3 regions of the Mycobacterium sp. M23085 genome follow, and region 3 is predicted to be linked to each of the others. Evidence: predicted binding sites of a transcription regulator. Region 3 holds the regulator's gene; each other region holds the start of a gene.
The links. The regulator LexA, encoded in region 3, represses DNA repair genes until DNA is damaged. The targets are predictions, from matches to a motif close to CGAACANNTGTTCG.
Positions count from the first base shown of each region.

Region 1: a site for LexA is predicted at 3,879-3,892, ahead of ACIUM1_RS09525 (error-prone DNA polymerase). Genes of this name have one in related genera too.
Region 2: a site for LexA is predicted at 6,347-6,360, ahead of ACIUM1_RS01470 (HNH endonuclease signature motif containing protein). Genes of this name have one in related genera too.

Region 1 is NZ_CP174280.1:2,115,101-2,124,736, reverse strand. Features, by position in the region: gene ACIUM1_RS09545 (histidine phosphatase family protein) at 1-164, opposite strand, end outside; gene ACIUM1_RS09540 (MaoC/PaaZ C-terminal domain-containing protein) at 316-1,188, shown strand; gene otsB (trehalose-phosphatase) at 1,185-2,339, opposite strand; gene ACIUM1_RS09530 (wax ester/triacylglycerol synthase domain-containing protein) at 2,380-3,735, opposite strand; gene ACIUM1_RS09525 (error-prone DNA polymerase) at 3,907-7,230, shown strand; gene ACIUM1_RS09520 (nitroreductase family protein) at 7,264-7,911, shown strand; gene ACIUM1_RS09515 (tRNA (cytidine(34)-2'-O)-methyltransferase) at 7,936-8,400, opposite strand; gene ACIUM1_RS09510 (class I SAM-dependent methyltransferase) at 8,419-9,024, shown strand; gene ACIUM1_RS09505 (ATP-binding protein) at 9,279-9,636, shown strand, end outside.
Region 2 is NZ_CP174280.1:349,534-359,169, reverse strand. Features, by position in the region: gene ACIUM1_RS01510 (cytochrome P450) at 1-548, opposite strand, end outside; gene ACIUM1_RS01505 (hypothetical protein) at 796-1,194, shown strand; gene ACIUM1_RS01500 (hypothetical protein) at 1,207-1,497, shown strand; gene ACIUM1_RS01495 (hypothetical protein) at 1,576-1,797, shown strand; gene ACIUM1_RS01490 (IS481 family transposase) at 1,794-2,801, opposite strand; gene ACIUM1_RS01485 (nitronate monooxygenase) at 2,928-4,058, opposite strand; gene ACIUM1_RS01480 (hypothetical protein) at 4,171-4,635, opposite strand; gene ACIUM1_RS01475 (IS110 family transposase) at 4,833-6,053, opposite strand; gene ACIUM1_RS01470 (HNH endonuclease signature motif containing protein) at 6,438-7,799, shown strand; gene ACIUM1_RS01465 (adenylate/guanylate cyclase domain-containing protein) at 7,868-9,409, opposite strand; gene ACIUM1_RS01460 (quinone-dependent dihydroorotate dehydrogenase) at 9,598-9,636, opposite strand, start outside.
Region 3 is NZ_CP174280.1:1,272,176-1,281,811, reverse strand. Features, by position in the region: gene ACIUM1_RS05575 (LGFP repeat-containing protein) at 1-1,861, shown strand, start outside; gene lexA (transcriptional repressor LexA) at 1,880-2,578, opposite strand; gene ACIUM1_RS05565 (LysM peptidoglycan-binding domain-containing protein) at 2,869-3,363, shown strand; gene nrdR (transcriptional regulator NrdR) at 3,480-3,944, shown strand; gene ACIUM1_RS05555 (peroxynitrite isomerase) at 3,983-4,468, shown strand; gene ACIUM1_RS05550 (PhzF family phenazine biosynthesis protein) at 4,489-5,175, opposite strand; gene ACIUM1_RS05545 (alpha/beta fold hydrolase) at 5,218-6,249, opposite strand; gene ACIUM1_RS05540 (proteasome assembly chaperone family protein) at 6,286-7,257, opposite strand; gene ACIUM1_RS05535 (trypsin-like serine peptidase) at 7,484-8,320, shown strand; gene sthA (Si-specific NAD(P)(+) transhydrogenase) at 8,427-9,636, opposite strand, start outside.

The sequences.
Region 1 (9,636 bases), 840 kb from region 3:
GTGTCGATGACACCGCTGGCGTTGGCCTCCGACTGGGCGTGCCGGATGAACGTCACCGTGATGGACCGCGCCTGCGGCGCACCGCCGCAGCCGGCGACGATCATCGTGGCGGTGAGGGCGGCGAGCGCCACCGCGGCTTTGGAGATCATGCTGCGCTTGGGCATGTCGATTAGCCTGCCTTGCCGACGGCTCCGCTGGGAAGGGTTTGCGGTGGTTTGTTACCGCGCGGCTTCGGGGAGGGCCTTGATCATGCCGCCGATTACCCGGATGCCAGAGTGGACTTCAGGATCCCTACCCAACGATCAGGAGACTTCCATGGCGATTGATCCGAGTGCCGTCGGCGCGGTCACCGAACCCGTGCAGTTCGAATGGACCGACCGGGACACGCTGCTTTACGCGCTCGGTGTCGGCGCCGGGATCGACGACCTGGCATTCACCACCGAGAACAGCCACGACATCGACCAGCAGGTGCTGCCCACGTATGCGGTGATCTGCTGCCCGGCGTTCGGTGCCGCTGGCCTGGTCGGAAACTTCAACTGGGCCATGCTGTTACACGGATCCCAAAGCATCCGGCTGCACGCACCGCTGCCGCCGGCGGGAAAGCTCTCGGTGGTCTCCGAGGTCGCCGACATCCAGGACAAGGGTGAGGGCAAGAACGCGATCCTGGTGCTGCGCGGCCGGGGCACCGAGCCGGAGTCCGGGCAGCTGATCGCCGAGACGCTCACCACCCTGGTCATCCGGGGCGAGGGCGGCTTCGGCGGGATGCCGGGCCAGCGGCCGGTCGCGCCGGAATTCCCGGACCGCGAGCCCGACGCCCGCATCCCGCTGCCCACCCGCGAAGACCAGGCGCTGATCTACCGGCTGTCCGGCGACCGCAACCCGCTGCACAGCGACCCGTGGTTCGCCCGGGAGCTGGCCGGCTTTCCCAAGCCGATCCTGCACGGGCTGTGCACCTACGGGGTGTCGGGTCGGGCGCTGGTGTCCGAGCTCGGCCAGGGCGTCGCGGCCAACATCACCTCGATCGCCTCGCGGTTCACCTCGCCGGTGTTCCCCGGCGAGACACTGACCACGCTGATCTGGCGCACCGAGCCGGGCAAGGCGGTGTTCCGCACCGAGGCTTCCGGGCCCGACGGGGCCGACACCCGGGTGGTGCTCGACGACGGCGCGGTGGAGTACGCCGAGGCTTAACGCCCGAGCTCGGCGGCCAGCCGGTCGGCGAATTCGCCGGCCCGGGCGGGACTGTCCAGCGCGAACAGCGCCGCGGTGGCGCGGTCGCCGTCGTCGCCGTGCCGCACCAGGATCGGCACGCCCTGGACGGGGCCGTCGCGCACCGCGTCGAACGCGTCCTCGTCGGTGATGTCGTCGCCGAGGTAGACCGGTGTCAGCGAGCCGGACCCCGCCCGGTGCAGATGATCGATCACCCAGCGCAGCGTCTTCCCCTTGTCCCAGTCCAGGTCTGGGCGCAGTTCGATGACCTCGCGGCCGGTGGTGACCCGAAGCCGGTCGCGGCGGCCCGCGGCGCGCACCGCGGCCAGCACCTCGCCGACGCGGTCGCGTTCGGCGTTGCGGTAGTGCACCGCCACCCCGAAACGCTTGTGCTCCACCATAATTCCGGGAATCGTGCGGAGCTGGTCGCGCAGCTGACCGGCCGCCTGCTCGACCACCGGGATGGCGGCGGCCGCGTCGTCGTTCTGGTGGTGGGTGCTGTCGGGGGCGGTCAGCTCGAAGCCGTGGCTTCCCGCATACCAGATACCCTGCACCCCAACACGTTTCGTCACATCGGCGAGATCGCGTCCGGACAGCACCGCGACCGGGCAGCGCGCGGCCAGCCTTTCCAGCGCCTCGGCGGCCCCGGCGACGGGCCGCGCCGCGTCCGGATCGTCGACGATGTCCGACAGTGTGCCGTCGAAGTCGAAGAACACCGCCGGTCGCCGGTCGGCCAACCCGTCGGCCAGGGCCCGCGTCGCATCGGGCAGCTGCGACATCCGCAGGTCCCCGGTCCGCACGGTAACGTCATGCAGGCCGGCGACCACCGCGTCGGCCCCCGCGTCGCGCATCGCGTCGGCGCGCCCGCCCGGGTCGACGCCGATCACCAGCGCGAACCCGCCGGCGCGCGCGGCCTCGACACCCGCGGTGTCCCCGGTGATCACAACGCAGCGCCCGGGGCGCACCCGCAGCCCGTCGGCCGCCCGCACCGGGCCGTCCGCCGAAATGACGGCGATGCCCACCCCGACCTCGCGCAGTTGTCCGGCCAGCGCGGAGCCCAGCGCGCCATCGGTGTCGAACAGCACCGCGTCATGGCGGCGCGGGTCGACGACAACCGGCCCCGATTTGCCCATGACCAACCTTCTCACGGTGGCCGGTCCCACCGGGCTCGGGTCAGTGGCGCGCGTGCCCCGGTGCCGAGGGATGCGTCGGTGGCACGGGGCGCTGCACCGGGCGGGCGGAACGCTTGCGCCGCCGGCCGGTGAACAGCAGCACGGAATCGTCGCCCAGGGCCACCAGCCGCGCCATGCCCAGCTCGATCCCGGCGGCCAGCTGCTTGACGTCGAACGTGTCGCCGTGTTCGGCGGTGATCCCGAACACCAGTTCGTCGCCGTAGCTCAACACCGCCACGCCGGTGTGCAGCGCCGTGGCGGTCGGCGGGATCGGCAACAGCCGTTCCAGCGTCTGGCCCATCATCCGAAGGTGACGGCGCGGCCCGGGCACATTGGTGGCCAGCGTGACGACGGCGCGCTGCGGAAGGCGGGAGAGCAGTTGTAACACATTGCTGCGCAACACCGTTGGCAGCAAGCCGATCGCCGACTCCACGATGCCGGCCGGTCGCGGCTGGGTGGTTTGACTGGCCTGCCACCTGGTGTGCACCGTCAGCAACCGCCGCACCGGGTCGTCGTGCTCGACGGGCAGGTGCGAGAGCATCGCCGAGCGGACCGGCATCGGCGCCAGGGTGCGCAGCGAGTCCGCCCGCGGCTGCTCGCCGCGCCCGAGCAGCGCCGTGCGGAAGCCCTCGGTGATGGCCGCGAGCGCGACGTCGTTGGCGCTGACACCGAACTTGCGGCAGACGCTGTCGACGTCGGCGATCGGGACCCGCACCGTGCTGTAGCGCCGCAAGGTGCGGACCGCCTCGGTGTGCGCGGCCGGCCACACCGCGCCGACCAGGGCGCCGGTCAGCTCGCCGGCGGCCGACGAAGCCCGCCACAGCGCGTCGACCCAGCCCCGCTTGCCCGCGGCTGGTGCCGAAACCTGTTTGCCCGCAGCGTTGTTGGCAAAGGTATCGGCGTCGGCGTCGTCACACAGCCGGCTGATCAGGCGGGCGGCCGAGTTGCCGTCCAGCAGGCCGTGATGGGTTTTCATCAGGATCGCCCACCGATTGCCCGTCAGGCCCTCGATGACCCAGCACTCCCACGGTGGGCGGTCCAGATCGAGGGGCCGTTCCAGGGCGTAGGCGATGGCCCGGGACAGCTCGGCCTCATCACCGGGGCGGGGAATGGCCACCCGGCGCACGTGCTGGGCCAGGTCGAAGTCCGGGCAGTCGATCCACTCCTGGCTCAGCGGGTGCGCCCGGAGCAGCTGCGTGCATCGTGCGATCGGCTGGATACGTTCGGCCAGAAGGCGTTTGAGCCGTTTATCGTCGGGGGCGGTGCCGTCGACGATGGCGACCGCGCCGATCGCCAGGCTCGCATGCCGGTCCGGATCGTGGGCTTGAAGATATGCCGTGTCCAGTGTCTGTGCCATGCCAGCCCCCGCCGTAGTCCGCTTTTTTGAACTTGTACCAGTGTCTGTGCAGCCGGTGATCCGCGGTAGTACCCGCAGCGTTAAGACCTTGTTTAAGAGTTGAAGATCGGTTTAACAACGGTTGTACCGACCCGCGATTAAATCGAACACCAGTTCGATATACTGGCCGCCATGGGCTGGTTCAACGGGCCGCCGAGCTGGGCGGAAATGGAGCGGGTGCTCGACAGCAAGCCGCGCCATGCCGGGGAGTCGGCGGGCCCGGAATCCGACGGCCCACTGTCGCGCAGGCGCGCGACGTACCGGGCACCGGATGACGGCCGGGCGTCTCGTTCGTCAGTCGCCTACGCCGAACTGCATGCGCATTCGGCGTTCAGCTTCCTGGACGGGGCGAGCACGCCCGAGGAGCTGGTCGAGGAGGCGGCCCGGCTGGACCTGCGCGCCCTGGCCCTCACCGACCATGACGGCCTGTACGGGGCGGTGCGGTTCGCCGAAGCGGCGGCCGAGCTCGACATGCGCACCGTGTTCGGCGCCGAACTGTCTTTAGGGCCGCAGAGCCGCCATGGCGGCGACGTCAGGGCCCGTGCCCGCACCGAGCAGCCGGACCCGCCCGGCCCGCACCTGCTGGTGCTGGCCCGCGGCGCGGAGGGCTACCGGCGGTTGTCGCGGCAACTGGCCGCGGCGCATCTGGCCGGCGGCCAGAAGGGCAAGCCCCGCTACGACATCGACGCGCTGACCGAGGCCGCCGGCGGGCACTGGCACATCCTGACGGGCTGTCGCAAAGGGCATGTCCGCCAAGCCCTTTCCGATGGCGGCCCAGCGGCCGCGGAGCGGGCCCTGGCCGATCTGGTGGACCGGTTCGGGGCGCAGCGGGTCAGCATCGAACTGACCCATCACGGTCAACCACTCGACGACGAACGCAACGCGGCGCTGGCCGCGCTGGCCCCACGCTTCGGAGTCGGTGTCGTCGCCACCACCGGCGCGCATTTCGCGGGGCCGTCGCGGCGCCGGCTGGCCATGGCGATGGGCGCCATCCGGGCGCGGCAGTCCCTGGATGCCGCCGCCGGGTGGCTGGCCCCGCTGGGCGGTTCGCACCTGCGTTCCGGTGAGGAGATGGCCCGGCTGTTCGGGCACCTCCGGGTGGGAGGGCCCGACGTGGTGACCGCGGCCGCCGAGCTGGGCGAGCAGTGCGCGTTCGGACTGGCCCTCATCGCGCCGCAGCTGCCACCGTTCGACGTGCCCGCCGGGCACACCGAGGACAGCTGGCTGCGGCAATTGACCATGGCCGGTGCGCGCGACCGCTATGGGTCGGCCGAGCACGCGCCGCGCGCGTATGCCCAGATCGAGCACGAGCTGAAAATCATTGCGCAGCTGACCTTTCCGGGCTACTTCCTGGTGGTGCACGACATCGCCCGGTTCTGCCGGGACAACAATATCCTGTGCCAGGGCAGGGGATCGGCGGCCAACTCCGCGGTCTGTTACGCCCTGGGCGTCACCGCCGTCGACCCGGTGGCCAACGAGCTGCTGTTCGAGCGTTTTCTGTCGCCGGCCCGCGACGGGCCGCCCGACATCGACATGGACATCGAGTCCGATCAGCGCGAAAAGGTCATCCAGTACGTCTACGACAAATACGGCCGCGACTACGCCGCCCAGGTCGCCAACGTCATCACCTACCGGGGAAAGATCGCGGTGCGTGACATGGCCCGCGCCCTGGGCTTCTCGCAGGGCCAGCAGGACGCGTGGAGCAAGCAGATCAGCCACTGGAACGGGCTTGCCGACTCACCCGACGTGGAGGGTATCCCCGAACCGGTGGTCGATTTGGCGAGCCAGATCCGGAACCTGCCGCGACACATGGGCATTCATTCCGGCGGCATGGTGATCTGCGACCGCCCGATCGCCGACGTGTGTCCGGTGGAATGGGCGCGCATGGAGAACCGCAGCGTCCTGCAATGGGACAAAGACGACTGCGCGGCAATCGGATTGGTGAAATTCGACCTGCTGGGCCTGGGGATGCTCTCGGCGCTGCACTATGCCATCGACCTGGTGGCCGAGCACAAGGGGATCGAGGTGGACCTGGCCCGCCTCGACCTCTCCGAACCCGCGGTGTACGAGATGCTCTCGCGTGCCGACTCCGTCGGCGTGTTCCAGGTGGAGTCGCGCGCGCAGATGGCGACCCTGCCGAGGCTGAAGCCGCGGGTGTTCTACGACCTGGTGGTGGAGGTCGCGCTGATCCGCCCCGGCCCCATCCAGGGCGGGTCGGTGCATCCCTACATCCGGCGGCGCAACGGTGAGGCCCCGGTGGTCTACGACCACCCGTCGATGGAGCCGGCGCTGCGAAAGACGCTGGGGGTGCCGCTGTTTCAGGAGCAGTTGATGCAGCTCGCGGTCGACTGCGCCGGATTCTCGGCCGCCGAGGCAGATCAGCTGCGCCGCGCCATGGGGTCTAAGCGCTCGACCGAACGCATGCGACGGCTGCGCGGCCGGTTCTACGAGGGCATGCGCACGCTGCACGGCGCCGGTGACGAGGTGATCGACCGCACCTACGAAAAGCTGGAGGCCTTCGCCAATTTCGGTTTCCCGGAAAGCCATGCACTGAGCTTCGCGTCGCTGGTGTTCTACTCGTCGTGGTTCAAGCTGCATCACCCGGCGGCGTTCTGTGCGGCGCTGCTGCGCGCCCAGCCGATGGGGTTCTACTCGCCGCAGTCGCTGGTGGCCGATGCGCGCCGGCACGGCGTGACGGTGCACGGCCCGGACGTCAACGCCAGCCTGGCGCACGCCACGCTCGAGAACGCGGGCACCGAGGTGCGGCTCGGCCTGGGCGCGGTCCGCCACATTGGCGACGACCTGGCTGAACAACTGGTCGACGAGCGAAAAGCCAACGGCCCGTTCGTTTCCCTGCTAGACCTGACGACCCGGCTGCAGCTCTCGGTACCGCAGACCGAGGCGCTGGCGACGGCCGGCGCGCTGGGCTGCTTCGACATGTCCCGGCGCGAGGCGTTGTGGGCGGCCGGGGCGGCGGCCACCCAGCGGCCGGACCGGCTGCCCGGGGTGGGGTCGTCGTCACACATCCCGGCGCTGCCCGGGATGAGCGAGCTGGAGCTGGCCGCCGCCGACGTGTGGGCCACCGGCGTCTCCCCGGACAGCTATCCGACGCAGTTCCTGCGGGCCGATCTGGACGCGATGGGGGTGGTGCCCGCCGAGAAGCTGGGCTCGGTGCCCGACGGTGACCGCGTGCTGATCGCGGGCGCGGTCACCCATCGGCAGCGGCCCGGCACGGCGCAGGGGGTCACGTTCATCAATCTCGAGGACGAGACCGGGATGGTCAACGTGCTCTGCGCGCCGGGGGTGTGGGCACGGCATCGCAAGCTGGCGAACTCGGCACCGGCGCTGCTGGTCCGCGGTCAGGTCCAAAACGCCAGCGGCGCAATCACGGTCGTCGCCGAGCGGCTGGGCCGTATATCCCTGTCCGTCGGCTCGAAGTCCCGCGACTTCCGCTGACCCCGCCCGGCCGCCTCGGTAGTCTGACAAAACATGACCCTCAATCTGTCCGTCGACGAACTGCTCACCACCACCCGCTCGGTCCGCAAACGCCTCGACTTCGACAAGCCGGTACCTCGCGACGTCCTGATGGAATGCCTCGAGCTGGCGCTGCAGGCGCCCACCGGCTCCAATGCGCAAGGCTGGCAATGGGTTTTCGTCGAGGACGCCGAGAAGAAGAAGGCGATCGCCGACATCTACCTGACCAACGCCCGCGGCTACCTGAGCCTGCCGTCGGCCGAGTACCCCGAGGGCGACACCCGCGGCGAGCGGATGCCCAAGGTCAAGGACTCCGCGATATACCTCGCCGAGCACATGCACGAGGCGCCGGTGCTGCTGATTCCCTGCCTGGAGGGGCGGGTGGAGAAGGCTCCGCTGGGGCTGAGCGCGTCGTTCTGGGCGTCGCTGTTCCCCGCGGTGTGGAGCTTCTGCCTGGCGCTGCGCTCCCGCGGCCTGGGCACCTGCTGGACCACGCTGCACCTGCTGAACGACGGCGAGAAGCAGGCCGCCGAGGTGCTCGGCATCCCGCATGACCGATACAGCCAGGGCGGTCTGTTCCCGATCGCCTACACCAAGGGCACCGACTTCCGCCCGGCCAAGCGGCTGCCCGCCGACCGGGTGACGCATTGGAACAGCTGGTGACCACATCCAGTTGTCGTCGCTGCCCTACATCGCCCCGGGATAGCCGTGCTGGCGCCACGCCTCGTAGACGGCGATCGCGGCGGCGTTGGACAGGTTCAGCGAGCGCCGGCCGGCCAGCATCGGGATGCGTACCTGCGCGCTGATGTGCGGGTCGGCCAGCGTCGCGGCGTCCAGCCCGGTGGGTTCGGGACCGAACATCAGCACGTCGCCGGCCCGGTACCGCACGTCGGCGAACGAGGCGGACGCGTGCGAGGTGAACGCGAACACCCGCTGCGGTGACAGCGCCGCCCAGGCGGCCCCCAGCGAGGCGTGCACGGTGACCGACGCGAGGTCGTGGTAGTCCAGCCCCGCCCGGCGCAGCTTTGGTTCGGACAGGTCGAATCCCATCGGTTCGACCAGATGCAATTCGCAGCCCGTCGCGGCCACCGTCCGGATGGCGTTGCCGGTGTTGGGCGGGATCCGCGGGGACACGAACATCAGCTTGAACACAACGCCGATAATGGTCGCATGGTCGAGCAGAGCATCTGGATGCAGAAGGTCGCTGCCGATCCGGGGCATTCGCAGTGGTACATCGAGCGTTTCCGGGCCATGGCCCGCGCCGGCGACGACCTGGCCGGCGAGGCCCGTTTCGTGGACGCCATGGCGCCGCGCGGCGCGCGGATCCTCGACGCCGGCTGCGGGCCCGGACGGTTGGGCGGCTATCTGGCCGAGGCGGGTCACCGGGTGGTCGGAGTGGACGTGGACCCGGCGCTGATCGAAGCGGCCGAGCAGGACTACCCCGGCCCGCGCTGGCTGGTCGGCGACCTCGCCGAGCTGGACCTGCCCGCCCGCGGCATCACCGAACCGTTCGATGTCATCGTGTCCGCCGGCAACGTGATGACGTTTCTTGCCCCGAGCACCCGGGTGGAGGTGTTGAGCCGGCTGCGTGCCCACATCGCGGACGACGGCCGGGCCGCGATCGGCTTCGGCGCCTACCGGGAGTACGAGTTCGCCGATTTTCTCCACGACGCGGTCGATGCGGGCTTCGCGCCGGATCTGCTGCTGTCCACCTGGGACATGCGGCCGTTCACCGACGACTCCGATTTCCTCGTCGCGCTCCTTCGGCCCGCCTGAGGTTTCGCCCTTCGGGTGTTTGCCAGGGGCGGCCGCGCGGGGGCGGCGACACCTTGGAGGGACCTGTCTACTCAGTAACGATTCTGGTGGCCTGCGCCGCGGGCTGGCATACTCGTCGGATTGCCACACCTACACGCACACGTCTATCTGGCGCGGGGCGGGCGAAATAAAGCAGGAAGTTTCATGAGCCAATCGTTTCTTTCAGCGCTCAGGGTCAGCGCAGCGGCCGGTCACGCGGCCGCGATGACGTGACCATGTTCACCCGCCCGACCCCACCGGTCGAGGCGGATGTCATAGAGCCCGCGCCGACCACCGGCGCCGACCCCGCACCGGCCAAACGCCCGCCGGCCTGGTCGCTGAGCAACTGGCCGGTGCGCTGGAAGGTGCTGGCGATCGTGCTGGTCCCGCTGGTATTGGCGACGGTGTTCGGGGTGCTGCGCATCCAGGGCGCCATGGCCAACGCGGCCGGCCTGCGGCTGGCCGCCGCCCGCGCCGACGTGGTGCCGGTGATCACCAAGTACATGTCGGCGCTGGACGTCGCGCTGCTGGCGAGCTCCACCGGGCGCGACGTCGAGGGCGCCAAGAAGAACTACGAGGCGCGCAAGTACGAAC
Region 2 (9,636 bases), 920 kb from region 3:
TCCTGCGGCACCCCCAGTAATCCGGCGATGGCCTGCAATGGAAGCTCGCAGGAAACCTGCTCGACGAAATCGCCGGAACCCGCGGCGGCCGCTTTCGCGACGATCTGCCGGGCGCGCTGGTTCAGGTCGTCGCGCAACCGCTCGACGGCGCGGGGGGTGAAACCGCGGGAGATGATCTTGCGAAGGTGGGTGTGCTGCGGGGCGTCCATGTTGAGCAGCACGAACTTGCCGGTGTCGCGCTGCTGTTGGATGGTGCCCTCTTTGTAGCGCGGCAGGGCGGTGTTCTGCAGGCTGGAGAACACGTCGCTGCGCAGCGAGATCTCTTTGACATCCTTGTGCTTGGACACCACCCAGAAGCCGCCGTCATCGAAACCGCCCACCCCATTCGGCTGCTCGTTCCACCAGATCGGCGCGGTCCTGCGCAGCTCGGCCAGTTCTTCGACCGGAAGTCGCTCAGCGTGGATATCCGGGTCGGTGAAATCGAAGCCGGGAGGCAGGTTGGGGACCGGCTTGGCAGTTGGCTCGACGGTTGGCTCGACGGTTGGCATTGCCCGCTCCTCGATGACGAAGTGGTCTAGTCGTCCATGTGCAAGGAAACCACTGCCGCACCTTGGTTGGGAAGCATTGAGGCAAGATCGCCGCGGGCGAATTGGAACGTGTTCTTCACCGGCGGATTCGGCCCGCGCAGCGGGTCTACGCCGGCAATCGTTGCGGTACGCCGGAACGGTCTTGTGGCTGACGGTCCGACCGATATGCTTTGGTGCAGGTCACCGGCGACGACAAGCGGGGTAGAAGATGATCCGGCAACTGCTCAGCGCCGCTTCGATAGCGGGCATCACGATCGGTTTGGCACCGTGCGCGGCCGCCGGTTATGACGGCGACGTACCGGGGATGAACTATCAGGCTTCGCTGGGCGCGCCGTGCGACAACTACGAGCGCTTCATCTTCGGGCGGGGGCCCAGCGGACAGGCCGAGGCCTGTCACTTCCCGCCGCCCAATCAGTTCCCCGCGGCCACCACCGGATATTGGGTGGCGTCTTACCCGCTGTATGGCGTCCAGCAGACCGGCGCGAAATGTCCGGGCTCCCAGGCTGCGGCGCAGACCCCGGACGGACTTCCCATGCTGTGCCTGGGAGCTCAGGGGTGGCAGCCCGGATGGTTTACCGGCGCAGGATTTTTCCCACCCAGCGGATGATCGGATGCGGCCATGAAGCGTAGCGAGCCCGGCGAATTGGCGGTGCCCCGCTGGCTGCGTTTCGTGCTGGCCTCAGATCGCGCCGGGTCGGCGTGGTACATCGGCACCGGGTTCTTCTTTGCGCCGGTGCTCGCCGTCCTCTCGCCCTGGCCCGCCGTCACCGCCGCGCTGTGGGGTGCCATCGCTCTGGCCGGTCTCTGGTTGGGATTGCTGGGCATCGCGATGGCCATCGGACTATCCCGAATAATGCGCTCCGGGGCCGAAATTCCCGAAGACTACTGGCGTTCGCTGGTGCACTACTAGGCCGCGACACCGACGAGAAACGGTGCGTGCGCCCGTCTAGAGTCGAAGCGACCGTCCTGCAATAAAAGGAGATTCGAGATGGCCTTCAACCCCAAAGATGCAGTCGACGCGGCGAGGGATATCGCGACCAACGCCGTCGAAAAAGCCTCCGACATCGTCGAACACGCCGGCGACATCATCCGCGGCGACCTCGCCGGCGGCGCCGGCGGCATCGTTCAGAATTCCATCGACATCGGCACCTACGCGTTCGACCGGACGAAGGAAGTGTTCACCGGCCGCGACGAAGCCGACGACGTCTAGCTGTGATGTCCAGGGAGGTTGGTCAGTCGAGTGACTGGTGGCTGGCCTCCGATGGCGGAGTGGGCTCGATGGTGATTATAGAAATGCAGCCAGGCTGGCAACGCGGTGTCGCGCTGTTCGGTTGAGTCATAGAGCCGGGCATAGGCCCAGCCGTCGGCCAAGGTGCGGTGGAATCGCTCGATTTTTCCGTTGGTCTGTGGGCGATAGGGACGGGTCCGCTTGGGGGTGATCTGCAGATCTGCGCAGGCATCACGCCATGCGAAGGATCTGTAGGCAGATCCGTTGTCGGATAGGACTCGCTCGACGGTGACGCCGCGCTCGGTGAACCATGCCACCGCGCGCTGCAGCACGCCTATCGCGGTGGCAGCTTTTTCGTCGGTACAAATCTCGGCGTAGGCCATGCGGGAGTGATCATCAATGACGGTGTGCACGAACGCTGTTCCGATCCTCGGGCGCCAGTTCTTGGCGCGGTCGCCGCGATTACCGGTGCGGTGAGCCGTCTGGGCGGCGTTGTGCTTGCTTTGTTGTCGACTCACGAACTTGTGGCCGCCACCGTCGGGGATGTTGCCGAACTTGGTCACGTCCACGTGAATCAGCGCTCCGGGATGGGCATGCTCATAACGGCGCAGCGGCTCACCGGTAATGCGATCGATGGCCGCCAGGCGGTTGATCCGGCATCGGGTCAGCACTGCGTGCACAGTCGAGGCCGGCATGCCCAGACGACCAGCAATCTGCACGGGACCGTATCGGTGACGCCACCGTATGCCCACGATTAGCCGAACGACCTCAGGACGGGTGCGGGTAGGGCTGGTGCGCGGTCGAGAACTGCGGTCGACCATCCCGGCCACACCTTCGGCACGGAACCGATCGGCCCACTTTTTAGCAGTTCGCGGTGCGACCATGAACATCTTGGCGGCCGCGGCGTAGGTCCAGCCGCCCTCGACGATCAACTGAGCCAGTCTCAACCGAGCACGAGGGGTCAAAGCAGCGTTAGCGTGGGACACGAAGGCCTCCTGGTTGACGAAGCGGTTCCTAGACAGCTCCACTTCACAACCGGAGGCCTTCACCTGTCACACAGGCTCACCGATACCAGACCGGACAACGTCCCTGGACATCACATCTAGCGCGCGTTACACGGAGGCGGCCTCGTTGAGCTCGTCGAGGCGGTTGGTCGCTTCCAGGTACTCCTGCACCCAGCGCTCAATGACGGTTGAGGTCTTTTCCACCTTGGTGAATTGCCCGACGACCTGGCCGACCGGGTTGAACGCCACGTCGACGGACTCGTTGGGGTACCTGTTGGTGGCCCGCACCGCCATGCCGGACACCATGTACTGCAATGGCATTCCGAGCGGCTTCGGGTTTTCCGGCGCTTCCCACGCCTCGGTCCAGTCGTTGCGCAGCATGCGCGCCGGCTTGCCGGTGAACGAGCGACTGCGGACGGTGTCGCGGCTGCCGGCCTTGACGTATGCCTCCTGCTGAACCGGGGTGTTCGAGGACTCCTCAACCATCAGCCACTGCGAACCGGTCCACGCGCCTTGCGCACCGAGCGCCAGCGCGGCCGCGATCTGCTGGCCGCTGCCGATGCCGCCGGCGGCCAGCACCGGAACCGGGGCGACCTCCTTGACCACCTGCGGCCACAGCACGATCGAGCCGACCTCGCCGCAGTGCCCGCCGGCCTCGCCGCCCTGGGCGATGATGATGTCGACGCCCGCGTCGGCATGCTTTCGAGCCTGCGAGGGCGAGCCACACAGCGCGGCCACCTTCAATCCTGCCTCGTGGATGTGCTTGATCATCTCGGCCGGCGGGGTGCCGAGCGCGTTGGCGATCATCTTCACCTTCGGGTGCTTGAGCGCCACCTCGACCTGGGGCGTGGCCGTCGCCTCCGTCCAACCGAGGAGCTGCAGGCTGTCGCCGTCGCTGTCCTCGACCGGTACACCGTGGTCGGCAAGGATCTTCTTTCCGAAGTCGAGGTGCTCCTGTGGCACCATCTTGCGCAGCGTCTCGGCCAGCTCCTCCGCGGACAGGTGTGAGTCCATGCCTTCGTACTTGTTCGGGATCACGATGTCGACGCCGTACGGGTGGTCGCCGATGTTCTCGTCAATCCAGTTGAGTTCGATCTCCAGCTGCTCGGGCGTGAAGCCGACCGCTCCGAGCACGCCGAACCCCCCGGCCTTACTGACCGCCACGACGACGTCGCGGCAGTGCGTGAAGGCGAAGATCGGGAACTCGATGCCGAGTTCATCGCAGATAGGGGTGTGCATTACAACTCCTGGGAGCTCGCCGAATTGGAACGTGTTCTAGTTTAGTACGCGGCCCACTGACGTGGCCAGCGGGTCCTGACCTGCGCCTTAGTACTACGACCCGTCACTGACGTCAGATCGCGACACTGTTCGCCACCCACAGCACGAGAAAGACGAGCATGCAGGCGGCACCGAGCAGATGGTCGCGGAAGACCGACCGCGCCAGACGCGTCTGCTCGGCGGGACTGTCCGCGCGACGGCCGAGTTGTACCGCATCGGGAACCGTGTGCGTCAACGCCAACATGGTCGGAATGCCGGCAAGCGGAGCCGAGGTCACCAGAAGCCAACCGGGGTCGTGTCCGCGCGCCGCCTGCAACACAAGCGTTCCCAATAAGGCGAGCATGACGAGCGCAATCAAGTGGCTCATCGGCCGGGACGTGGTGGTCGCGCGGTGGTAGTACGCCGCGATGGAGGCGAGCACGGACTCGGGCAGTTCAGTCGCGGCGCCGCGGTGGCGCAGAACCTGGACGTCGAAAATCAAGTCCATCCATAAGACGGCGAACAGAAACCCGCCGCAGGCCATGAGCAACGAGGCCATGGCACTCACCCACCTCTGATCCATCCCTGGCACGCGCCGCAGCGCGATGCCGCTTGGACTCATTGTTCTCGGCAGCGCAAGAGGCACCGGACCGCCGGTGGGCGCCGGTGCGCTGTGCCGGTTGAATTTACTTGTGCCACTTTTGTTCCAGTGGTTTCGAGGGTGCGCTTCTTGATGCTCCTATCTGTGTTACGACGTCAAGCGGCGTCGATGTGGTGGGTGTTGAGCCAGTGGCGGTAGTTGGCGGCGAGGGTGTCGTGGCGTTGGACTCCTCGTTCGAGTCGTGAGATGACGGTGGGCCAGACGCCGAGGTGGTGTGCGGCGCTGGTCAGGGTGATGTTGCGGGCTTGCCGTGCTGGTCTGAGATCGCTGTAGTCATCGATGGGGCAGGGTGCGGTGAGGTGTTTGAACATCTCGCGGGCGATGGCGCGTTTGAGTAGTCGCAGGACGTCTTTTTTGGATCGTCCGGCGGCGAGTTGGCGGGCGGCGTAGTCGCGGGTGCGTTCGTCGTGAGACCAGCGGACCAGTGCGATGCGGTGCAGGGCGTTGTTGGCGGCGCGGTCCCCACCGCGCGAGAGCCGATGGCGGGTGATTTTTCCTGAGGAAGCCGGGATCGGTGCGACACCGGCCAGGCGGGCGAAGGCGGCTTCTGAGCGCAGGCGGTCGGTGTTGGTTCCGGCCGTGATGAGCAGCTGTGTGGCGGTGTCGGGGCCGACGCCAAAGGCGGCTCGCAGCGCAGGGTTCAAAGCGCGGGTCATGGTGTCGAGTTGGGTGGTCAGCTCACCGATTTGGTGGTCGAGGAACTCGATGCGCTGGGCCAGGGCTTTGCAGGCGATCAGCACCGCCCCGGCGGTGATGGGGTCGTCGTGGGTGCACGGCTGGGACCGGGCCAAGGCCTCGACTAGGCGCAGGGTGGTGGCGTAGCGGCGGTAGCGCTCCCGCAGCTCTGCTGGCGCGGTGACGAGGAGGTCTTTGATCTGCTGAATGGCCGCGGTGCGGGCCTTAACTGCGCCGCGGCGGGCGATCAGCAGGGCTTTGAGTGCGCCGGTGTTGGGGTCTTTGGGCACGGCCAGGCCGTGGCCGGCCAGCACGGCGCGAGCGGCGCTGTAGGCGTCCAGTGGGTCGGATTTACCCTGGCGACGCCGGGTAGAGCGGTCGGGTCGGTTGACCTCGACAACGTGAATCCCGTTGACCTGCAATGCTTGGGTGAACCCAGCCCCATAGCTGCTCGTGCCCTCGACGCCGGCGATGAACACCTCTCCAAAGCTTTGCGCCCAGCGCCGGGCGACGTAGTAACCGGTCGGGTTGGTGCGAAACTCGGCATCGCCAAGCAGTTGACCGGTGTCGGTGATGGCCGCGAGGTGAATGGTGTCGAGATGAGTATCGACGCCGATGACGACCCGGCGTGGGGATGTCACGATGGTTGGTGTCCTCTCTGTGCAATGAACCGTGCGGTGGGTGACACCCCGGTGGGGCGGGCAGACAAGACATTGACGAGGGAACTGCCAGGCTCCTGATTAGGTCATGCCCGCCGCACTGGGGCTCTCGTGGTGGTGCTTGCCCGCTCGTCGCTGGTGAGACAGATCAATTGGAAGACAACCCAGCAGGGCATCAGTCGGTGCGAGGGTCATCACCAGCAGCGAGCGGGCAAGACCATCCTCACCCGAACCGGCTTAACAGAATCAATGTCGGCAGCCGGGTCGTAGCATTTCGAACATGCGTTCTATTCGTGCGGTGGGCCGGTTGGAGGCACTCGGGTATGAACTGGACAGCCCGTTTGCACGGCCGACTGGGCGGCGCGCATGACTGTGGTGGACCGTGCGCAGATTCAGGACGACGTGGATGCGTTGTGCGCTGTGGTTTCTCGGTTTCAGGAGCATGGCTATGCGGTGTTGACCAATCCGGAACGCTGGAGAATCTTGGCGAAACTCGAATGCGTGACACGCCAGCTGCAGGCGCCCGGTCATCAGCTGATCAATCAGCTTGGCGAGCAAGCGGATTCAAGCGAGTTGGGCGGCACGTTGTGCTGGGCGCTGGCCGAGCGGCTGCACCTGACCCGGGCCGAGGCCGGCCGGCGTATCGCCGAGGCGGCCGATCTGGGGCCGCGCCGGGCGTTGACCGGCCAGCCGTTGGCGCCGGTGTTGCCCGCGACCGCGGCGGCCCAGCGCGCCGGGGCCATCGGGGCCGATCATGTGGCGGTGATCCGGCGGTTTTTCCGCGAGTTGCCCGCCTCGGTCGATCTCAAGACGTGTGTGCACGCCGAACAACAGCTGGCGGCCAAGGCCACCGAATTTCGCTCCGATCAGCTCGCCAAGCTGGCCAAGCGCCTGATGGACTGCCTCAACCCCGACGGCACCTACACCGACGCCGACCGGGCGCGGATGCGCGGGCTGGTGCTGGGCACCCAGCAACCCGACGGCATGACCCGCCTGAGCGGATGGTTGACACCGCAAGCCAGGGCCAGCTGGGAGGCGGTGCTGGCCAAGCTGGCCGCCCCCGGCATGTGCAACCCCGAGGATGACACCCCGACCCTGGACGGCGCCCCGCCCGAAGAGGCGGTGCAGCGCGACAGCCGCAGTACCGCCCAGCGCAACCACGACGGGCTCAACGCCGCGCTGCGCGCGCTGCTGGCCAGCGGAAAACTGGGCCAGCACAACGGATTACCGGCCAGCATCATCGTCACCACCACCCTGGCCGAGCTCGAAGCCGCCGCCGGGACGGGCCTGACCGGCGGCGGCACCCTGCTACCCATGTCCGACGTGATCCGCCTGGCCCGCCACGCCCATCAATATCTGGCCATCTTCGACAAGGGCAAGGCCCTGGCGCTCTACCACACCAAGCGCCTGGCTTCGCCTGGCCAGCGAATTGTCTTGTACGCCAAGGACCGTGGGTGTACGCATCCCGGTTGCGACGTGTCGGGTTACTACTGCGAGGTCCACCACGTCCAAGACTGGGCCACGACCCACTGCACCGACATCGACCAACTCACCTTGGCCTGCGGCCCCCACCACCGGCTCCTCGAGAAGGGCTGGACCACCCGACAACGCGTCAACGGCGACACCGAATGGCTCCCGCCGCCACACCTCGACCGCGGCCAACCCCGCACCAACACCTACCACCACCCCGAAAAACTCTTGACCGATGGCGACGACGACGACCCGTAGCGGTCCGCGGGGCAAGGCAGGCGCCGGTGGTCAGTGGGTGCTGGGCACCCCGAGCTCGGGCTGAGGGCTCACCGGCGTCCGGTGGCGGGGGCGAGGTGCGCCATCCCGCGGAGAACCCACGGTGCGCGCGTCGCGATCAGCTCCACGGCGCGGTCCGAGCGGCGCATCGCGGTTCGGCGGCCGGGAGTGGGCGTCGACACCAGTTGCGCCTCAGGCGATCCCGCCCGCGGGCCGTGGCGATCGACCGCCAGCAATTGCCAACGGCCGGGCACGCCACGCAGCTCGACGCTGCCACGGTCCTGGAAGCCCGTGCCCGATCCGACGACCAGGTCGCACACGGTGCGGGACACGAGAATGTCGCCTGCTCCTGCGTGCCCGAGGATCCGCGCCGCGATGTGTACCGCGATTCCGCCGATGTCGTTGTCCAGTAGCTCGCATTCTCCAGTGTGGATGCCGATGCGGATCTGGACACCGAGGATCTCGGCGTCACCGCGCAATGCCTCGGCGCACCGGATGGCCTGCGACGGGCCGTCGAAGGTGGTGAGGTGTCCGTCGCCGGTGCTCTTGACCACCGTGCCGCCGAACCGTTCGGCGAGTTCGGCGGTGATCTCACCGAAGCGGTCCAACACCGCGCGCCACCGCTCATCGCCCGCTGCCGCGGCATGTTGAGTCGAGCCGACCATGTCGGTGAACAACACCGTGCGCAGGGCGCGATGTGACTGTGCTGGCGCGGCATGGCTGCCTGTGAGGAACTCCTCGATCCCGGTCAGGATTTTGTCGGGATCGGTCAAGAAGGGGGCATGGTCTACACCCTCGACCTCGAGGTACCGCGCGCCGGGGATGTGGTCGGCGAGATACCGGCCGCCTTGCACCGGAACCGCGGGGTCCTCACGGGCGTGGATGACCAAAGTCGGCACGCTGATCGTGGGCAGGATGGGGCGCACGTCAGTGAGAAAGGCCGCTTCGAATGACGCCCGCGCCATTCCCGGGCTCGCGCTCATGCGCTCCAACATTGCGAGCTGGCGTATCGACCGGACCGACGGCGCGCTGATGCTGGCCGCCGCACCGGTGCCCCACCGGGAGCGCACGGCGCGGCTGCCTTCCAGCCAGCGGGCGAGCTGTTCAACCGATGGCGTGTAGTTCTCACCCAGCTCGGAAAGGAAGCGCGCCCGCAGCTCGGCCGGGTCACGATCCATGTCGTCCCAGCCGCACGGGTGAAACGAGTATGTGGCACAAAGGATGAGCGCCCGCACTCGCTCCGGCCGTGCTGCCGCGAACATCATGGACGCCGGTCCACCATCGCTCAGACCGGAGATCACGGCCCGTCCGAACCCGACGGCGTCCATGACGGTCTCGATCTCGCCCACCCGATCATCCAGCGTCCGCACTTTCGGCACCGGGTCCGAAAGGCCGACCCCGGCCTTGTCGAACACAAGGACGCGACAGAACGTGGCGAGCTGCTCCATGAACGCTTTGAATTGGGGGAGAGTCCAGGCCAGCTCGATGTGGCTGACGAACGGTCCGACGACGACAAGCTCGACAGGCCCGTCGCCGAAGACCTGATACGCCAGGCTGAGGTCGCCACATGCCGCGTATGACGTTTCCGGCACTGGTTGAGCGTACTGCTGATGTCACCGCCCCGGGGGCGCCAACCGCAGTCCGCCAAATCATCTCCCCGTACTGAGCGCAGGCAGCTGCGGTGCTCGACGTCGGGATCATCGGCAGCGTGTCAACTGCGGGGTATGCCGCATCAGCGAGTGCCACGGCGGGACCTTCAAGGCAAGGGGCACAGCGTAGCTCAATCGGGCAGTCCCGGTGTGCGGGCGGCCGAACCGAC
Region 3 (9,636 bases):
CGAGGTGCCCGGTCTGTCCGGTCCGGACAGCCGGGTGATCACCTTTTCGGCCAGCGACAAGCCGGTGATTTTCTGGACGCCCGAGCACGGCCCATTCGTGGTGCGCGGCGCCCTCAACACCGCCTGGGACAAGCTGGGCAGCTCGGGCGGGGTGCTCGGCGTGCCGGTCGGCGACGAGACCTACAACGGCGAGGTGTCCTCGCAGAAATTCAGCGGCGGCCAGGTCTCATGGAACCGGCAGACCAAGCAGTTCAGCACCGATCCGCCGGCGCTGGCCGACCAGTTGAAGGGCCTGCAGGTGGCGATCGATCCCACCGCGGCAATCAACACGGCCTGGCGCGCGGCCGGCGGACCCACCGGCCCGTTGGGCGCCAAGCAGGGCGGGCAATATCCCGTCGGCGGCGACGGAATCGCCCAGAACTTCGCCGGCGGCAAGGTGTTCTTCACCCCGGCTACCGGCGCGAACGCCGTCGAGAGCGACATCCTGGCCAAATACGAGTCGCTGGGCGGCCCGGCCGGTAGCGATCTGGGATTCCCCACCACCAACGAAACCGACGGCGGCATCGGGCCGTCCAGCCGGATCGTCACCTTCTCCGCGGCCGACAAGCCGGTCATCTTCTGGACGCCCGATCACGGCGCGTTCGTCGTGCGCGGGGCGATGAAGGCCGCGTGGGACAAGCTGCGCGCCCCGGCCGGCAAACTCGGTGCGCCGGTCGGCGACCAGGCCGTCAACGGCGACATGGTCTCGCAGCAGTTCACCGGCGGCAAGATCTCGTGGAACCGGGCGAAGAACACGTTCAGCACCGAACCGGCCAACCTGGCGCCGCTGCTGTCCGGCCTGCAGGTATCCGGCCAGAACCAGCCGAGCAGTTCGGCCATGCCGGCGCACCCGAAGAAGTTCACCTGGCACTGGTGGTGGCTCATGGCCGCCATTCCGGTGCTGGTGCTGCTCGTGCTGTTGGTGTGGGTGCTCTTCGTCTGGCGCCGGCGCCGGCCGCGGCCCGAGGACGCCGCGGGCTACGCGCCCGGCCACGGCGGGGACTTCGGCGTCGACCCCGACGGACGCTGGGCACACGACGATTCCGACCACGAGGCCGAGCCCTTCGGGCTCAGCGCGCCGCACCAGCCTGAACCGGAACGGGAGGCCGCGCGGGTCGGCTGGCAACGTCAGGTTCCCGCCGAAAGCGACTACGGGTTCGAGGAGGAAGACCCGGACGCCGTCGACACCGATTCCATCCCGGTCGTCTCCGAGGAGATGCTGTCGGAGGCAGAGTATTCCGACGCCGGCGCCGACTACACCGACTACACCGACGCCGTTCCCGAGGTCGCCGAGTCCGAGACCGCCGACGACGCCGCCTACGTCGATGCCGACGACCCGGACGCCGGCTACGCGGAGGAGGAGGTGTACGACGAGGACGAGTACCCCGACGTCGCCGTTCCCCGCACCCCGCCGGACAGCGACGCCGTTACCGGGGCCCTGGAAACCGCTGAGCCGCAGGACGAATACCTCGAGCTGGCGACGCCGGAGCCGGCAGCCGACACCGCGGCGGGAGCCGACGTGGCGGAGGCCGTGGTCGCCGGTGCGGTCGCGGCCGGGACGCCGGCACGAAGCGGCCGGCACGCCGCCGCGGACGCCGAGGACGGCTCGGAGAACGGCCTCGCCGGCCCGGACGGCCGACCCACCATCCACCTGCCGCTCGACGATCCCTACCAGGCGCCCGACGGATACCCGATCAAGGCGAGCGCTCGTTACGGGCTGTACTACACGCCGGACAGCGACCTGTATCAAGACACGCTCGCCGAAATCTGGTTATCGAGCGAAGAGGTCGCGCAGGCCAACGGCTTCACCAGGGCTGATTGACCCGGCCCGCGCCCCCGGTCAGACCTTGCGGATCACCGTGACGACCTTGCCCAGCACGCTCGCGTCGTTGCCGGGGATGGGATCGAACGCCGGGTTGTGCGGCATCAGCCACACCTGACCGCCGGCGCGTTTGAACGTCTTGACGGTGGCCTCGCCGTCGAGCATCGCCGCGACGATGTCGCCGTTGTCGGCCACGTTCTGCTGCCGGACCACCACCCAGTCGCCGTCGCAGATCGCGGCCTCGACCATCGAGTCACCGACCACCTTGAGCAGGAAAAGCGTGCCCTCGCCGACCAATTCGCGCGGCAGGGGGAAGACGTCCTCGACGGCCTCTTCGGCGAGGATGGGCCCGCCGGCCGCGATGCGCCCGAGCACCGGGACGAACGTGGGCTCCGGCAGGGCGTCCGAGCCGGCCACCTCGGTGGCGGGCGCCGCCACCTCCTCGTCGGCACCGCGGACGTCGACCGCGCGCGGGCGGTTGGGGTCGCGGCGCAGGTATCCCTTGCGCTCCAGGGTGCGCAGCTGGTGCGCCACCGATGACGTCGACGTCAGACCGACGGCGTCGCCGATCTCCCGGATGCTCGGCGGATAGCCGCGGCTGGTGACCGAGGTGCGGATGACATTCAAGATGGTGCGCTGCCGTTCGGTCAGCGAGGAGTCCACGGAGTGCAACCGGCCCTCGGGGCCGGCCGATGAAATGTCGTTGCTGTCTCCCATGGCAATGAATGTAGCCGCATCGCGAACAGGAATCAAACATGTGTTCGAGTGGCGTGTCGGCGTCGGATCGCTCGCGGAAAAACCCGAGAACCGGGTGAATCACAAATGTGTAACTCTTCGAAATACCGGGTATTTGAGCCTCGTGACAGTGGTAGAGGCCGACGAACTTGTCGGTGGTGTGATCTAGCGTTTGCTCGTGCGACACGCTTCGCTCAAATGTTCGGGTTTCGAACATATAAGCGATTAGAGTCGAACACACGAGCGAGAGCTAGTTGACCGGAGGAACGAAGATGACAGTCATCCACACGTCTGCGCCGCGTACCAGCAGTCTGCGGCGCCCGATCAACGGGCCCGTTCAGGGCGCTCACTATGGACGGGACGGCCTGGCCCGTTCGCGCAGGCCCGCCCCGTCGCGGCCGGCGGGTGAGGCGACGCGCTACTACGGCACCGGGGTGGCCATGTCCGTCGCCCCGCACCGCCGGCGTGCCACCACCTGGGCGTCGACCATCGGGCTGGCGCTGGCCGCCGGGGCGATCACGCTGTGGCTGGGTCTCGTCGCGAATGTCGGCCAGGCGCTCAACGGCGACTCCGCGAACACGGCGGCTCACGTACCCGACCGGCTCGCGGTCGTCCGCGTCGACGCGGGGGAGTCGCTTCAGGACTTCGCGCACCGGGTGGCACCCAACGCGCCGACCACCCAGGTCGCCGACCGCATCCGCGAACTCAACGATCTGCACTCGTCCAACCTGATGGCCGGCCAGACCCTGATCGCACCGGTGGGCTGACACTTCTTGTGCCAAAACGGCTCTGGGGCGCCCGGCGGCTCCATTAGCCGGTCAAGTCGGGGCGCGGGTACGCTCAAAGTCCTGCGGTACCTTGTCGGCGCGACGAAGGAGCGGTCATGCACTGTCCGTTCTGCCGCCATCCCGACTCCCGGGTGATCGACTCGCGTGAAACCGATGAAGGGCAGGCCATCCGCCGCCGCCGATCCTGTCCCGAGTGCGGACGACGCTTCACCACCGTGGAGACCGCGGTCCTGGCGGTGGTCAAGCGCAGCGGCGTCACCGAACCTTTCAGCAGAGAGAAGGTCATCAGCGGCGTCCGTCGGGCATGCCAGGGGCGCCAGGTCGACGACGATGCGCTGAACCTGCTGGCCCAGCAGGTCGAAGACACCGTGCGCGCCGCGGGTTCGCCGGAGATCCCCAGTCACGAGGTCGGTCTGGCCATCCTGGGGCCGTTGCGCGACCTCGACGAGGTGGCCTACCTGCGGTTCGCCTCGGTGTATCGGTCGTTCGAGTCGGCGGACGATTTCGAACGTGAGATCCAGGCGCTACGCGATCACCGGGGAGTGACGACCCCGGGCTGACGGAACCCGGCGGGCCACCCCGGCCTAGGCTCGCGTCCATGCCCACTGACTTGCATCCCGACCTTGTGGCGCTGGCCCCGCTCGTTGGGGCCTGGTCTGGTCAGGGTTCCGGAAAGTACCCGACGATTCCGCCCTTCGACTATCTCGAGGAAGTCGTGTTCGCCCACGTCGGTAAGCCGTTTCTGGCCTACGGGCAGAAGACCAAGGCGGTGGCCGACGGCAAGCCGTTGCATGCCGAAACCGGATATCTTCGCGTGCCCCAACCGGGTCACCTCGAACTGGTTCTGGCGCATCCGTCCGGCATCACCGAAATCGAGGTCGGCACGTACTCGGTCACCGGGAGCCTCATCGAGATGCAGATGTCGACGACCACGGTCGGGTTGACGCCCAGCGCGAAAGAGGTGACGGCGCTTGGCCGTTTCTTCCGCATCGACGGCGATGAGCTGTCCTACACGGTGCAGATGGGTGCGGTCGGGCAACCGCTGCAGGACCACCTCGCCGCGACGTTGCACCGGCAGCGCTGAGCACTCTGGAGTGCCTGCCGTCAGTCCAGTTGTCTCACACCGTCATTGATGACGCGCCCGGCCACCCCGACCCAGCCCTCGGCGCTCCACGTGGTGTCGATGACGGAGCCCTTGCCCTGGGTGATCCGCAGGCCTTGGCAAAGATAGTCGGTGATCCGCATCGCCGCCGAACCGGTCGCCTCGTCCTCCACCACACCGAGGTTGGCGGCGAACATGCGCACCCGCAGCGACCCGGCCGCCCGGTCGGTCCATGCCCACAGGTAGTGCGCGGTGTCATCGGGATAATCCGCCGGGTCGGCGGCGAGAACCGCTTCGGCCGAGTCGAATTCGTGCAGGGCGAAGTCGGGCGCCCATTCCGCGCGGGCGTTGATGGCGGCGCGGTCGCCGTCGTAACCCACCTGCACGATCCCGGCCGGGACCTGCAGCGTGTTGATCGGCGAACCGTTCTCGCGCAGCCACCACGTCGCGCCGACGGTCGGGTGCCCGGCGAACGGCAGTTCGGTTCGCGGCGTGTAGATGGTGGCGTGCGCGGTGGTGGAGCCGGGAGCCGGAAGGTCGACGAAAACCGTCTCGCTGTACCCCAATTGGGTTGCCAGCCGCTGCCGGTCCGCGGGCTCGACCTGACCGGCATCCACGACGCCCAGCGGATTACCGAAATTGCCGTCCTGGTCGGTGAACACCCGCAACACCGTCACGTCGATCCCCATGGCACGACTGTACGGCGCCGCGCGCCGCATCGATCAAGGCGATCAGGTGGCGCTGCGTTCGTCGGACCCCATCGCGTTCAGCACGGCGACGCGGGTGGGAGCGGGACCCGAGACGGCCCGCTCGCCGCCGCCGGTGCGGAGCAACGCGCGAAGACTGGCCTGGTCGTATTCGGCGGGGTCGGTGGAATCGATGAAGCGCTCCACGACGTCGATGAAACGCGCCGGATCGTCGTGGAAGGGAAAGTGGCCGGAGCCTTCGAAGATCTCCAGACGGGAACCTGGCATCGCGGCGTGCGCCATCCACGCGTGCCGGACGGGAACCACCACATCCTTTGTGCCCCATACGATTTGCACTGGAATGGCTTCGGTCAGATAACAACGGTCGAGCATGGTGACGATCTGCCCGCGCCAATCCACCACCGCCCGCAACGTCCGGCTGAATGCCGCGGAGGCCGTCGGTTCGGGCAGGTCGTCGAGGATCCGCAGCACGTTGGGCAGGTCACGGCCCAGGCCGCTGCTGCCCAACGCCACGCCCAGCACGCGTCCCATGAGGTGAACCGCCGGCCGCACCAGCGGCAACCGCAGCAGGGCGATCGCTTCGCTGCCCATCGGCAGCGAAGCCCAGCGCAACACGAAGTTGACGTCCTTGGTTACGCCGCCGGCGCCGACCAGGATCAGCCGTTCCACCAAATGCGGGAACTGGTAGGCGAATTGCATGGCCACGCCGCCGCCCAGTGAGTGGCCGATGATGGTGACCCGCTCGATGTCGAGCACGCTGAGCAGGTCACGCATCCCGTTCGCATAGGCGGCAATCGAGTAGTCGGCGCGCGGCTTGTCGGATCGCCCGTGCCCCAGCAGGTCGGGAGCGATCACCGTGAAGCGCTGGGCGAGCTTGGCCTGCACCGTATTCCATGTGGTCGAGTTGTCACCGATGCCATGGATCAGCAGGATCGCCGGCCCGGAACCGGCGATCCGATAGGCCCGCCGGTAACCGTGGATGGTGCGGAACTCGAGCTTGGGTGCGATGACTTCACGCACCGGGCGGAGCGTGGTCTTGCGCTTCCGCTCGGTCATATCGCCAACCTTGGTGTCGGTGCGGGGTAAGGGCGGTTAGGGCTTGTCGTCGTCGTCGTACTTCTTCTCTGCCTGCTGGGCCAGGAAGCGCTCGAACTCCGCGCCCAGCTCGTCTCCGCTAGGCAGATCCTCGTCGCGAGCTAGTAACGATCTGTTCTCCTGAGCGTCGATGAAGGCATCGTACTGGCGCTCCAGCGCGGCCACCACTTGAGCGACTTCCGCGCTCGCTTCGACCTGTTCGTCGATCTTGGCCCGAATCACCTCGGCCGCTTCGGCCAAAGCCGTCAGCGGCAGCTCCAGCGACGCGGTCTTGGCGACCTGTTCGAGCAACGCCTGCGCGGCGGCCGGGTAATCGGTCTGCGTGAGGTAGTGCGGGACGTGCACGGTGTAACCGACGACCTCGTGGCCATGCTGGCCCATCCGGTATTCCAGCAGGTTGGATGCGCTGCCGGGAACCTGGATCTCCGAGATCCACGGCTGGAAGCTGGCGATCAACTCCGGGTTGTTCGAGTGCGCGGTCATGGTGGTCGGCCGGGTGTGCGGGACGGCCATCGGGACGGTGCCCAGGCCGATGGTCTGGCGCACGCCGAGGCGTTCGGCGAGCAGGCGCACGGCGGTGATGAAGCGTTCCCACTTGAGGTCCGGTTCCATTCCGGCCAGCAACAGGAACGGCGTGCCGACGGTGTCCCGCATCGCGTACAGGCTCAGCTCGGGTTCCTCGTAGTGGGTGAAGTGATCCGTCTTGAACGTCATCATCGGCCGCCGCGATCGGTAGTCCAGCAATTCGTCAATCGCGAAGGACGCGACCAGTTCGGTGTCCAGCACCGCCTTCAGATGCCCGGCCGCCAGCTTGATGGCATGACCGGCGTCGGAAAAGCCCTCCAGGGCGTGCACCAGCACCGGGCCGCGGCCGTCGGACGTCGACAACTGCGGCGCCGGCAGTTCGAGCTCATACATGCCAGCCTGCCCTGGCTGGTACTGATCATCTGGGTCTTGATGGTGAGCCATCGCGATCGCCTCCTCTCGGGGGGTCTCTCCAGGGTGCCCTACCCAGTGTCCCCCGAATCAGGCGGAACCAACATCTATCAGCGAACTTCGCGTTCACGCTGATAGCTGAAACGCGATGCCTCTACGGCGAATCCGTCAACGACACGGCCGGGGGCGCCGGGCGCGCCGGCAAACCGCGTACTGCACCGCGATGAGTGGCAGTCGGCTTGCCGCCCCCCGGTCAGGCATGATGAAGGCGATGCGCATTCGGATCTTGCTGCTCTGTTCGCTGGTGGGGGTGGTGACGTCGCTGACGTCGTGCCGGCCGCCCGTCCAGCATGCGTCGGGAGCGCCGGTATCCGCCCCCCGCGTCGGCGGCCCGGTGCAGCGGCTCAGCCAACCCGAGCAGAAGGCCGTTGCGGGTCCGGTCGAACCGGATCGGCGCATCGGGGCGATCTTCATCGACGGTGGCCCGCTGCACGTGTGCACCGGGTCGGTGGTGCATTCGACGGGCGGCAACCTGATCATGACGGCCGCGCACTGCCTGGCCGGAGCCTCGCTGATCACCTTCGTCCCCGGTTTCGCCGGGGACGCCGCTCCCGGCCCCGCCGACGTGTGGAAGGCCGACACCGTCTACCTCGATCCACGCTGGACGGCCAGCAAAGACCCGCACGCCGACTACGCGATCGCTCGGGTCAGCAACGAGGCCGGCGTCCCCGTCGAGTCCCGCGTCGGCCTGGCGCTCACGCTGGGGGTCACGCCGCCGCCCGGCAGCCGCGTCACCGTGCTGGGGTATCCGGCGGGCGTGGGAGGCTCGCCCATCGGCTGCCAGGCCAGCACGTCGGTCACCGATACCGGGTTTCCCGCATTGGCCTGCGAGGGGCTGGTGGACGGCACCAGCGGGGCGCCCTGGGTCAGCGGCACCACGCTCATCGGGCTGATCGGTGGTCTGGAGCGGGGCGGCTGCGCCGCCAACATGTCGTACTCGGCACCGTTCGACGCCCAAACCGCGGAGCTGCTGAAGCGCGCCGAGGCCGGCGGTCCAGGGGACCCGGTCCCGAACGACCTCCAAGACGCCTGTTAGTGGCGATCGCCAGCGCGGCGTAGCCGGGCGCCGCAGGTCGTCACCATTGGTTTAGTGGCGATCGCCAGCGCGGCGGGTCGCCACCATCCCAGTCAGTGGCGCCCAGTCAGTGGCGGAACTGGTTGAGCGCCCGGACTTTGTTCATCACGTCGAGCGCCGCCACCTTGTAGGCCTCGGAGAAGGTGGGGTAGTTGAACACCGCGTCGACGAGGTACTCCACCGTGCCGCCGCAGCCCATCACGGCCTGACCGATGTGCACCATCTCGGTGGCGCTGGTCCCGAAGATGTGCACGCCGAGCAGCTTGAGGTCCTCGGTGGACACCAGCAGTTTGAGCATCCCGTAGGAGTCGCCGGCGATCTGGCCGCGGGCGAGCTCCCGGTACCTGGCCACGCCGACCTCGTAGGGCACTGCGTTCTTGGTCAGTTCCACCTCGGTGGCGCCGACGTAGGAGACCTCGGGGATCGAGTAGATGCCGATCGGTTGCAGCTCGGTGATGCCGTCGGACGCCTCCCCGAACGCGTGGTAGGCGGCCAGGCGTCCCTGCTCCATGGACGTCGCGGCCAGCGCCGGGAAGCCGATCACGTCGCCGACGGCGTAGATGTGCGGCACCTTGGTCTGGAAGTTCTCGTCGACGAAGATCCGGCCGCGGTCGTCGGCCTCCAGCTCGGCGTTGTGCAGATCGAGGTGATCGGTCTGGCCCTGCCGCCCGGCCGAGTACATCACCGTCTCGGCGGGAATCTGCTTGCCGCTGGCCAGCGTGGTCACGGTGCCCGCCGACCCGACGTCGACGGCGGTCACCTCCTCACCGAACCGGAACGTCACCGCCAGGTCGCGGAGGTGGAACTTCAGCGCCTCGACGACCTCGGGGTCGCAGAAGTCGAGCATGTCGTCGCGCTTCTCCACGACGGTGACCTTGGTGCCCAGGGCGGCGAACATCGAGGCGTACTCGATGCCGATGACGCCGGCGCCGACCACCACCATCGAGGTGGGCAGCGACTTGAGATCGAGGATCCCGTCGGAGTCGAGCACCCGGTGCTCGTCGAACTCGACGCCGGAGGGCCGTGCGGGCCGGGTGCCGGTGGCGACGACGACGTAATGGCCAGTGATGGTTATCTTTTCGCGTCGCGACGGGTCTTCGACCTCAATGGTGTGCGGGTCCACGAAGCGCCCGTGGCCGATCAGCAGGTCGATGCGGTTGCGCATCAGCTGGTTGCGCACCACATCGACTTCCTTGCCGATCACGTGCTGGGTCCGGGCCAGCAGATCGGCCGGGGTGATCTTCTCCTTCACCCGGTAGCTCGCGCCGTAGAGTTCG